4 regions of the Novosphingobium sp. TK71 genome follow, and region 3 is predicted to be linked to each of the others. Evidence: riboswitches for the same ligand, from Rfam matches in the RefSeq annotation. Region 3 holds a riboswitch; each other region holds the start of a gene.

Region 1 (2,195 bases), 1.3 Mb from region 3:
GAAGTTCTGGAAGTCGTAGCCCAGCAGGTACTCCAAACCCCGGTGCGGATGCAGCTTGACCACCGCGCTACCGCCCCAGTCGCGGTAGCCCCAGAACGTGCCTGCCGGGTAGATCACTTGCGGATCGTGATCGGGAAGCGAGTTGCGGATCTGGATGTAGGCGGTCTTCCAGTCGTGGAAATAGCCCTTGAGGAAGAACTGCACGGTGTCGCTGCCGGTATAGTCCAGCCGGGCGCTGGCGATCTCCTCGTTGCGGTCGTTCCGGCTCTCGCGGATGCGGGTGGGCGAAAGGTTGTCGAGCTTCGCCTCGGTGTGTTGGTACTGGAGATTGAGCGCGAGATCGGGGGCGAGGTCGTACTGGTACTTGAGGCCTGCGGACCACAAGTCGTAGCCGAGCCGGCGATCGGTAAGGCTGGGCTGGTAGGCGCTGTAGGGCATGTATCCCTCGGAGCGGTTGCGCGAGGCATAGGCCACGAACCGATGCCCGCCCGCCGCGCCGCGCAGGTAGCCGTCGAAGCTGGTGCCGCCCCACGAATCGACCGAGGCGTTGACCTGCCCGTTGAAGTCGTCCGTGAAGCCGCGCGTCACCACGTTGATGATCCCGGCCGAGGCCTGGGTGCCGTAGAACAGGCTCTCGCCGCCGCGCAGCACCTCGATCCGCTCGATCATGCTGGCGGGCAGGGTGTCGTTGGGCGAGGTACTGCCGTAGAGCCGGTTGTTCAGCCGGATGCCGTCCATCGTCCAGAGCACGTCCTGCGTGCGCGAACCCTGCAGCGAGACATCGACGTAAGTGAACGGCCCGTTGCGGCCGCGAATGTAGAGGCCGGGCACCGAATCGAGCGCTTTCACCACGTCCACTGCGCCGCTGTCGCGAATCTGCCTGCCCTCCACGACGGCCATGTCGTTGCCGTAGCGGGAAAGTTCCTGCGGCAGCGTTTCCTCAAGGCTCTGGCCGGTGACGACGATGGCGCCGTCCTCGCCGTCGCCGTCGGCGCGTTCCCCGGCGAAAACCGGCGTGCTCCAGGCGAGCGCCAGCGCCGCGGCAAGCGCCGCGTGCGAAACCTTTGCGAAATTCATCTTCATTCCCCTGCCGGGCGCCAGCGATCCGAAGCAGGGGACTGCCGTTTGCGAACGGCCGGCGCACCGACCGGCCGGGCGCCCATGGAAAGGCGACCGTTCAGCGCACCGTGCGGCCCCTGCCGCTCGTTCGTCGCTCAGACGGAGAAATCACCGTGCCCCGGCCATCCCCTGGACCAAAGCAAGAGCGACCGGACGCCGGCAGGTCTCCTGGCTCACGGGTCATCGCTTGATGCACGGCCTTCCCAGGCCTCGCAGGATTTAGCGTCCGGCCCAGTGGCTGCGGCATGGGCGCCTTGCCCGCCGCGTGATGTACATCGCGCTCGCCGCTTACAGTTGCAGGGACAGCCTCGGATTCGAAGGCGGCAAAGCCCTCTCACCGCGTTCCCTATTAAGCCTCTTTCGAGGCACCGACGCGATCATTCGCCCGGCTCGTCAGACGAATCCGGGCGGAAGCGCTGGTAGCGGGCGATGCGGGCGGGGGCAATCCTCCATGCGCCAGTCACCGCCGCGGCGTTCGGGATGGAGGGAAATCGGGGGGAGAGCGGGGCGGCGGATCGTCGCCGCCCCGCAAGAGGATGTCAGCGCGCGCCCTCGGCGTAGTAGCGCTCCATGTCGAGGCGCATCTGGTGCAGCGCCTCGGGGTTCAGATAGACCATGTGGCCTGCCGGATAGTACTTGAACTGCAGGTTCTGGCGCAGCGCCGGCGCCAGCATCATGTGCTTGAGGTCGCGCTCGGTCGAGAAGAACGGCGTTGCCATGTCGTAGTAGCCGTTGAGCGAAAGCACGCGCAGGTGCGGGTTGATGCGCATCGCGGTGCTGAGGTCTGCGGTCACGTCGGCGACGTTCTGTTTGCGTCCGGCGGGCGGCTCATGCGTCCAGTCCCAGTCCACCGGGCCGCCCTCGCGCGCGCTCAGGCGGTAGTCGAGATCGGTCTTGTAGCCGAGCGTGGTGGTCAGCTGGTCAAGGAAGCTGCCGACATAGAGGCCGCTGATCGCGGTGTCCGAAGGGTCGTACTCGGGGCTTTCACCGGCCGCATCGGCATCGAGACCCTTGTAGCGGCCGTCGAAGCGACCCACCGTCTCGCGCCCGCCGCGCAGCAGTTCCTTGCGGAAACG
Region 2 (2,195 bases), on a different replicon from region 3:
CCTTGGCGGGATTGCGCGTCCCCGGAAAATCTGTGCCAAGGCGGAAGGTCTGGCTCTCGACGGGGAAGTTCCCGTTCGATTACAGTGGCGCGACCGCGCCGGAATTCCACCGGCTTCTTCAATCCTCGACGCCTTCCCTTAGGACCGGGTTACCGGCGGCGTCAACGACCTCGATGGAATTCAGGCCTTGGCGACGACCCTCCTGCTGATCTGCATCGCCGCCACGGCCCCGGCCCGTCACGGCGGCTTTGCAGGGCCTGAAGAATCGCTGGACGAGGGCGGGCTGCGCGATGCGGCGCGCACCGCGCTGAACGATCGCTTCCGCGATAGCACCTTCACCAGCCCCGCCCTCGCCGCTGCCGAGACCGCAGGGGCGATGGGGATTACCGGGCGGACGGAACCCGCGCTGGCCGATATCGATCATGGCCGCTGGTCCGGCCGCGCCTTTGCGCAAGTGCACGAGGACGAGCCCGGCGCGTTCTCGGCATGGATCGCAGACCCGCTCGGCGGCGCTCCGGGGGGAGAATCGATGGAAACCGCCCGGCAGCGGATCGGCCGCTGGATGGACGAGATCGCCCGTCACGACGGCCCGGCCTGCGGGATCACGCACCCGATGATCGTGCGCGCGGCGCTTTCCCATGCGCTCTGCCTGCCGCTTTCCACCACGCTCGCGATAGACATCGCGCCGCTTTCGCATACCGTGTTTTCGTTCAGCGGCAGGTGGCGGCTGCAATCGCTTGGCCTTGCCGGGGGGCTTGCGGGCAGCGGCCTGCCCGGCTAATCGCCGCAGGGCCCGTTTCGCCCTTCAGGACGCCGCGGGCAAAGATCGCGCCGGTGCCCCGCAAGGGGCTTAATACGGGAACCCGGTAGAGTTTTGCTCGAAAGAGTTTGCTCGATTCCGGGGCTGTCCCTGCAACTGTAAGCGGTGAGCGCGATGCACATTCGCGGCGGGACAATCGCTTCCCGACGCAGCCACTGGGCCGGACGCTAAATCCTGCGAGGCCTGGGAAGGCCGTGCATCACGCCCTGACCCGCGAGCCAGGAAACCTGCCTGCGTCGATGTCGCTCTTGCCCGGGTCCAGGGGATGGCCAAGGCACGGTAACTCTTCCGTCTGAGCGACGTGATGCATGCGGCCGGGGCCGCAGCGGCATATCGCGTCGGGCGCCCGTGCGCCGGTCCGACGCGGCACGCCGGAATCGTCGCAGGTCGCGGCGGAAAGCCCCGCCGCTTCAGGTCGCTGGCGCGCGGGAGACGATACATGAGCAAAGTTCCCACCACCGTCATCACCGGCTTCCTCGGCGCCGGCAAGACCACGCTGATCCGCCACCTGCTGCAAAACGCCAAGGGCCGCCGCCTTGCCCTCATCATCAACGAATTCGGCGATGTCGGCGTGGACGGCGAACTGGTGAAGGGCTGCAACGACGAAGCCTGCCCGGAAGACGATATCGTCGAACTGGCCAACGGCTGCATCTGCTGCACCGTCGCCGACGATTTCCTGCCGACCATGCAGAAGCTGCTGGACCGCGAGAACAAGCCCGATCACATCATCATCGAGACCAGCGGCCTTGCCCTGCCCAAGCCGCTGGTGAAGGCCTTCCAGTGGCCCGACATCCGCACCCGCGCCACCGTTGACGGCGTGGTTGCCCTGATCGACGCCGATGCCGTTGCAGCGGGCCGTTTCGCCACCGATGAGGCCGCGCTGGCGGCGGCCCGCGCGGCGGATCCGATGCTGGACCACGAAAGCCCGCTGGAAGAACTGTTCGAGGAACAGCTGGGCTGCGCCGACATGGTCGTGCTCAACAAGACCGACCTCGTCGATGCCGATGCCCTTGCCCATGTCGAAACGCTGGTGCTGGCCGAAACGCGCCCCGGCGTGAAGATCGTGCGCGCCGATCACGGCGCCGTCGACATCGCCGCGCTGCTGGGTATCACTGCCGCGGCCGAGGACGATCTCGATTCCCGCCCCTCGCACATCGACGGGCTGGACGAGGATCACGACCATGACGACTTCGACAGCTTCGTCGTCTCCGGCGGCGATGTGGCCGATCTCGACGCTCTTCTCGCCCGTTTGAACGGCCTGATCGCAGAGTACGACATTCTGCGCGTGAAAGGCATGGTCGCGGTCGGCGGCAAGCCGAGCCGCCTTGTCGTGCAGGCCGTCGGTCCGCGCATCCAGCACTTCTACGACCGCGCC
Region 3 (2,195 bases):
CTCGGCGCCCAGTAGGGATTGACCTGGACGGTGTGGTAATGGGTGGCCAGGCCGACCGGCGCGTAGACGTAGCCCGAAAGCGCCGCGCGGGCGACTTCCTGCGCACGCTGCCAGAAGAAGCGCTGCGGCGCGCGTGCCAGCGACCCGTCGCAGGTGAAGGAGAACTGGCAGCCGGTCGAGCGTTCGGAGCCCTGGTAGACCACGCCGCAGACGGTCTTGGGATAGGCGGGATGGGCCAGCCGGTTGAGTACGACCTGCGCCACCGCGCGCTGGCCGGCATCCGGCTCGCTGGCGGCTTCGTAGTAGATTGCGGCGGTCAGGCACTGGAGCGCGCGGCTGCGGTCCACCCCGGAATTGTCGATGCGCAGCGCGCGGGCGACCGGGCCGGGGCCGGTCACGCCGTCATCGGCATCGGAATGAATGCCTTCGCCGATCCTGAGCACAGGCTCTTCGGCATCGAGATAGTAGAAGGCCGAACCGGGGAAGCTGGCTCCGGCCTGCTCGAAGGGCATCGGCAGGACCGTCTGTTCGGGGGACCGCGCATCGGCGATGGAGAATTGCTGCCAGGAACCCGGCGAGGCGAAGGCGGGCAGTGCCACGGCGGCCAGTGCGGCGAAACCCAGCGACCAGCGCCGGCGCGCGCGGCGTGCGACATGTCGCCGGCCGCCGCGCGCGAAGTGCCCGCGGAAATCGCGGGGACGCGCTTCCCAGGGTTCGAGGCAGGCAGGAAGGGCGGCAGCGGTCACGAATAGTCCTCTCGGCGCGTCCTTTCGGGGGACGGGCGCATCTTGCGCCTAACCCGCTTTGCGGCGCGCGGCATCCCTGCAGATCGGCACGTCCCGAAGCGGTACAGGCCCTGCCGATAGCCTTAATGGCTTAAGAGAATCTTCCGGTTTTCCCGGCGGCGATACCTGGCGCGGCCTTTACCGGCCCTGCTTGCCAATCCTCGCGCCGGACAGTATCGGCGCAAGCGACGTCATGGGTGGCCCGGAGCCGGGCCCCAGGATTGGAACCTGGTGGGAATTTCGGCGAAAGCCCGAAGCTGCCCCCGCAACTGTGACCGGGGAGCGCCCCCTCCACGCGATGCCACTGGGTCAAACCGGGAAGGCGGAGGCGGCGCGGCGATCCGGAAGCCAGGAGACCTGCCCTTGACGGTCGTTCCGCAGCCGGGCGGGGTGTCCCGGCATGCAGCGAGCACGCGCGCATGAGGAAAGGCGCGCGTCTCCGCCATGGACGGCAATGTCGTTCAAGGTTGGAGGAATTACCGTGAAGTATCTGTTTCTGCTGGGGACGGCCCTGTCCGTCGCCACTCCCGCGCTGGCGGACGAAGCCGCAAACGATAGCATCGCAGCGGACGGCATCGTCGTCACCGCGACCCGCACCGAGACCCCGGTGAGCGAGATCGGCCAGTCGGTCTCGGTCGTCACCCGCGAGGATATCGAGCGTACCCAGGCGGTCACCGCCACCGATGTGCTGGCCCGCCTGCCGGGCGTGACCTTCACCCAGTCCGGCGGCTTCGGCCAGCCCGCCAGCGTGTTCATCCGGGGCGCCGAGAATGCGCAGAGCCTCGTGCTGATCGACGGTGTGCGCATTAACGATCCGGGCGATGTCGGCGGCGGCTTCGACTTCGGCAGCCTGACCGTCGGCCAGTTCGACCGTATCGAAGTGGTGCGCGGCTCTTCCGGCGTGCTCTGGGGCAGCCGCGCCATCGGCGGCGTCGTCAACCTCATCACCGCGCGCCCGACCGAGCAGTGGACCGCGCGCGGCCAGGCCGAATATGGCTGGCGCGACCAGAAGCAGCTCGGCGCCTCGGCGGCGGGCAAGGTGGGCCCGGTCGGCCTGACGCTGGGCGGCAACTGGCTCAAGGGCGACGGCTATTCCGCCTTCGACGAGCGCCTCGGCGGCAAGGAGAAGGACGGCTTCGAAAGCAAGAGCGCCAATGCCCGGGCCGAAGTGGAACTGCTGAGCGGCCTGTCCGCCGACGCCGGGACCTACTGGACCAAGGCCAACTACGATTACGACAACACCGGCGCCGATGCCCTGAACGTGGGTATGAAGCGCGACACGGTGGGCTATGCGAACCTTCGCTACAAGGGGCTCGACGGCCGCCTGACCGCGCGCGTGGGCTACGGCCTCACCGACACCCGCCGCATCTCGGACGACGCGGTCTTCGGTCCCTACACCACCAACGGCCG
Region 4 (2,195 bases), on a different replicon from region 3:
ATGAGCTGGGTTGGCACCACAGGATTGACCTTGGCCGGATCGCCGCCCTGATCGGCAATGGCATCGCGCAGGCCTGCAAGATCAACAAGCGCGGTCTGACCGAGGATGTCATGGCAGACGACACGCGCGGGATACCATGGGAAGTCGAGATCCCGCTTGCGTCCGACGATCTGGATCAGCGCATCGTTCAGCAGTGCCGTGTCGCAGCGCCTTACAAGCTGTTCGGCAAGCACGCGCGAGACATAAGGCAGCGTGTCGTACGCGCCGGGGTGAATGGCGTCGATCGCGGCTCGGGTGTCGAAGTAATCGAGCTTTGTACCGGGCAGGGGTTTGCGGAAGACGGTGTTCATGCCGCCCTTATCCGCATGGTTCGCGGCCCGCGAAAATGGCTGAAAAGGCGAAGTTTTGCGGACTGGGCGCTGCAAATCTGCAAATTTTGCGAACCTTGCGGTTCCGGCGACGTGAGCTCAAATTCGGAAAATCATATAAAGATATCTTTATATCAGTCTTGACATTCGCCGCTTCTGGTGCTCTAACCAACGATGTCGAGGTTCCCCGCTTCAGGCATGACGGCGGGGCTAAGACGGGAAGCCGGTGGTGTTCGAAAGGACGGAATCCGGCGCTGCCCCCGCAACTGTAAGCGGCGAGCGGAAGTCCCAATTCGTGTCACTGGCTCTTCGCAATAGAGCCGGGAAGGCCGGGACTGAAGCGATGACCCGTGAGCCAGGAGACCTGCCTTCGGCGCCATAACTTTCCTCGGACGGGGGTTCCTCCGGTGGATCGCGCTTGAAGCGGGCTTCGTGGCATAGGCGCCATGCGGGTCTGTGCACCTCCTGCGCGCTCTTCATTCGGACCTTTCGCCCGGCAAATGCAGGTGATCGGTCGATGTTTCCAATTCTGTTCTGCTCCGTCCCGCACCGACGAATGCGTTGGCGCGCCGTGTCTGCGGGGCTGATCCCCGCCTGACGCGGCGCGCGCGCCAATCAGATTTTCCATTGCGAATGACCATGACGGACCGGCCACCACGCCGGCCCGAAGGAGATTTTGCGCGCCTGCAGCGGGCGCCAGATGCGGTCCTTTGCCGCGTTGGCACTGGCCGCGAACTGAAAACTGCAGACCCAATCCGAGCGGGCCGCCGCGCCATTCAGGACACAGAGCCATGAACAACCCAGACTTCCTATTCAGTATCAAGAGCATCTGCTTCGACGAGGATTATCGTCCTGCAGATAATACGCGCGTCACCACCAACTTTGCCAATCTGGCCAGAGGGGAAAGCCGTCAGGAAAACCTGCGCAAAGCCCTGGCCATGATCGACAATCGCTTCAACGCCTTGGCGCATTGGGATAATCCAGAAGGCGATCGTTATGCCGTCGCCCTGGATATCATCTCCGTTGAAATGAAGGTCGACGCCGCCGGTAGCGGTAACGCATTCCCGATGATCGAAATCCTCAAAACAAGCATTGTCGATAAGAAAACCGGCGAACGCAGCGAGGGCGTCGTCGGGAATAACTTCTCCTCATACGTGCGCGATTACGATTTCAGTGTTCTGCTACCAGAGCACAACAAGGGGAAATCGGCATTCGGCATTCCGGATGACTTCGGCGACTTGCACGGCAAGATCTTCAAGAGCTTTCTGCGTTCGGATGCCTACAAGGGGCACTTCAAAAAGCCGCCGGTGATTTGCCTGAGCGTCTCAAGCAGCAAGACCTATCGTCGCACCGAGAACGAGCACCCCATCCTGGGCGCCGAATACCAGCAAGACGAGTTCTCTTCGACCGATCGGTACTTCGCCAAAATGGGCCTGAAGGTTCGCTATTTCATGCCCCGAGATAGCGCCGCGCCGATGGCGTTCTACTTCGTCGGCGACTTGCTCGGCGACTATACCAACCTTGAGCTTATCAGCACCATCAGCACAATGGAAACGTTCCAGAAGATCTACCGGCCCGAGATTTACAACGCCAATTCTGCTGCGGGTAAGGTCTATCAGCCGAGCCTGAAGCATCAGGACTATTCGCTCACCCAGATTGTCTATGACCGGGAGGAGCGGAGCCGCCTTGCTATTGAGCAGGGTAAGTTCGCCGAAGAACAATTCATCAAACCACACCAAGCCATTCTCCAGCAATGGTCGGCCAATTGCGTCCTTTGATCAGTCAAGAAATCACAAGGTTATCCGATATGAAGAGACTGTTACCCAC

Evidence for each region. A riboswitch is a leader RNA that binds a small molecule or an ion and turns the genes downstream of it on or off. The one in region 3 is predicted to bind cobalamin.
Region 1: linked by a shared signal. The riboswitch ahead of ACXJ16_RS06940 (TonB-dependent receptor plug domain-containing protein) and the one ahead of ACXJ16_RS01090 (TonB-dependent receptor domain-containing protein) in region 3 are both predicted to bind cobalamin.
Region 2: linked by a shared signal. The riboswitch ahead of cobW (cobalamin biosynthesis protein CobW) and the one ahead of ACXJ16_RS01090 (TonB-dependent receptor domain-containing protein) in region 3 are both predicted to bind cobalamin.
Region 4: linked by a shared signal. The riboswitch ahead of ACXJ16_RS22110 (DUF1852 domain-containing protein) and the one ahead of ACXJ16_RS01090 (TonB-dependent receptor domain-containing protein) in region 3 are both predicted to bind cobalamin.

The regions. Positions count from the first base shown of each region.
Region 1 is NZ_CM143962.1:1,508,911-1,511,105, reverse strand. It holds gene ACXJ16_RS06940 (TonB-dependent receptor plug domain-containing protein) at 1-1,077, opposite strand, end outside; cobalamin riboswitch at 1,261-1,505, opposite strand; gene ACXJ16_RS06935 (S10 family peptidase) at 1,659-2,195, opposite strand, start outside.
Region 2 is NZ_JBSZKA010000001.1:789,778-791,972, reverse strand. It holds gene ACXJ16_RS19760 (histidine phosphatase family protein) at 188-781, shown strand; cobalamin riboswitch at 817-1,069, shown strand; gene cobW (cobalamin biosynthesis protein CobW) at 1,260-2,195, shown strand, end outside.
Region 3 is NZ_CM143962.1:256,317-258,511, forward strand. It holds gene ACXJ16_RS01085 (cell wall hydrolase) at 1-746, opposite strand, end outside; cobalamin riboswitch at 964-1,164, shown strand; gene ACXJ16_RS01090 (TonB-dependent receptor domain-containing protein) at 1,240-2,195, shown strand, end outside.
Region 4 is NZ_JBSZKA010000001.1:1,381,576-1,383,770, reverse strand. It holds gene acnD (Fe/S-dependent 2-methylisocitrate dehydratase AcnD) at 1-350, opposite strand, end outside; cobalamin riboswitch at 532-755, shown strand; gene ACXJ16_RS22110 (DUF1852 domain-containing protein) at 1,160-2,146, shown strand; gene ACXJ16_RS22105 (methionine synthase) at 2,176-2,195, shown strand, end outside.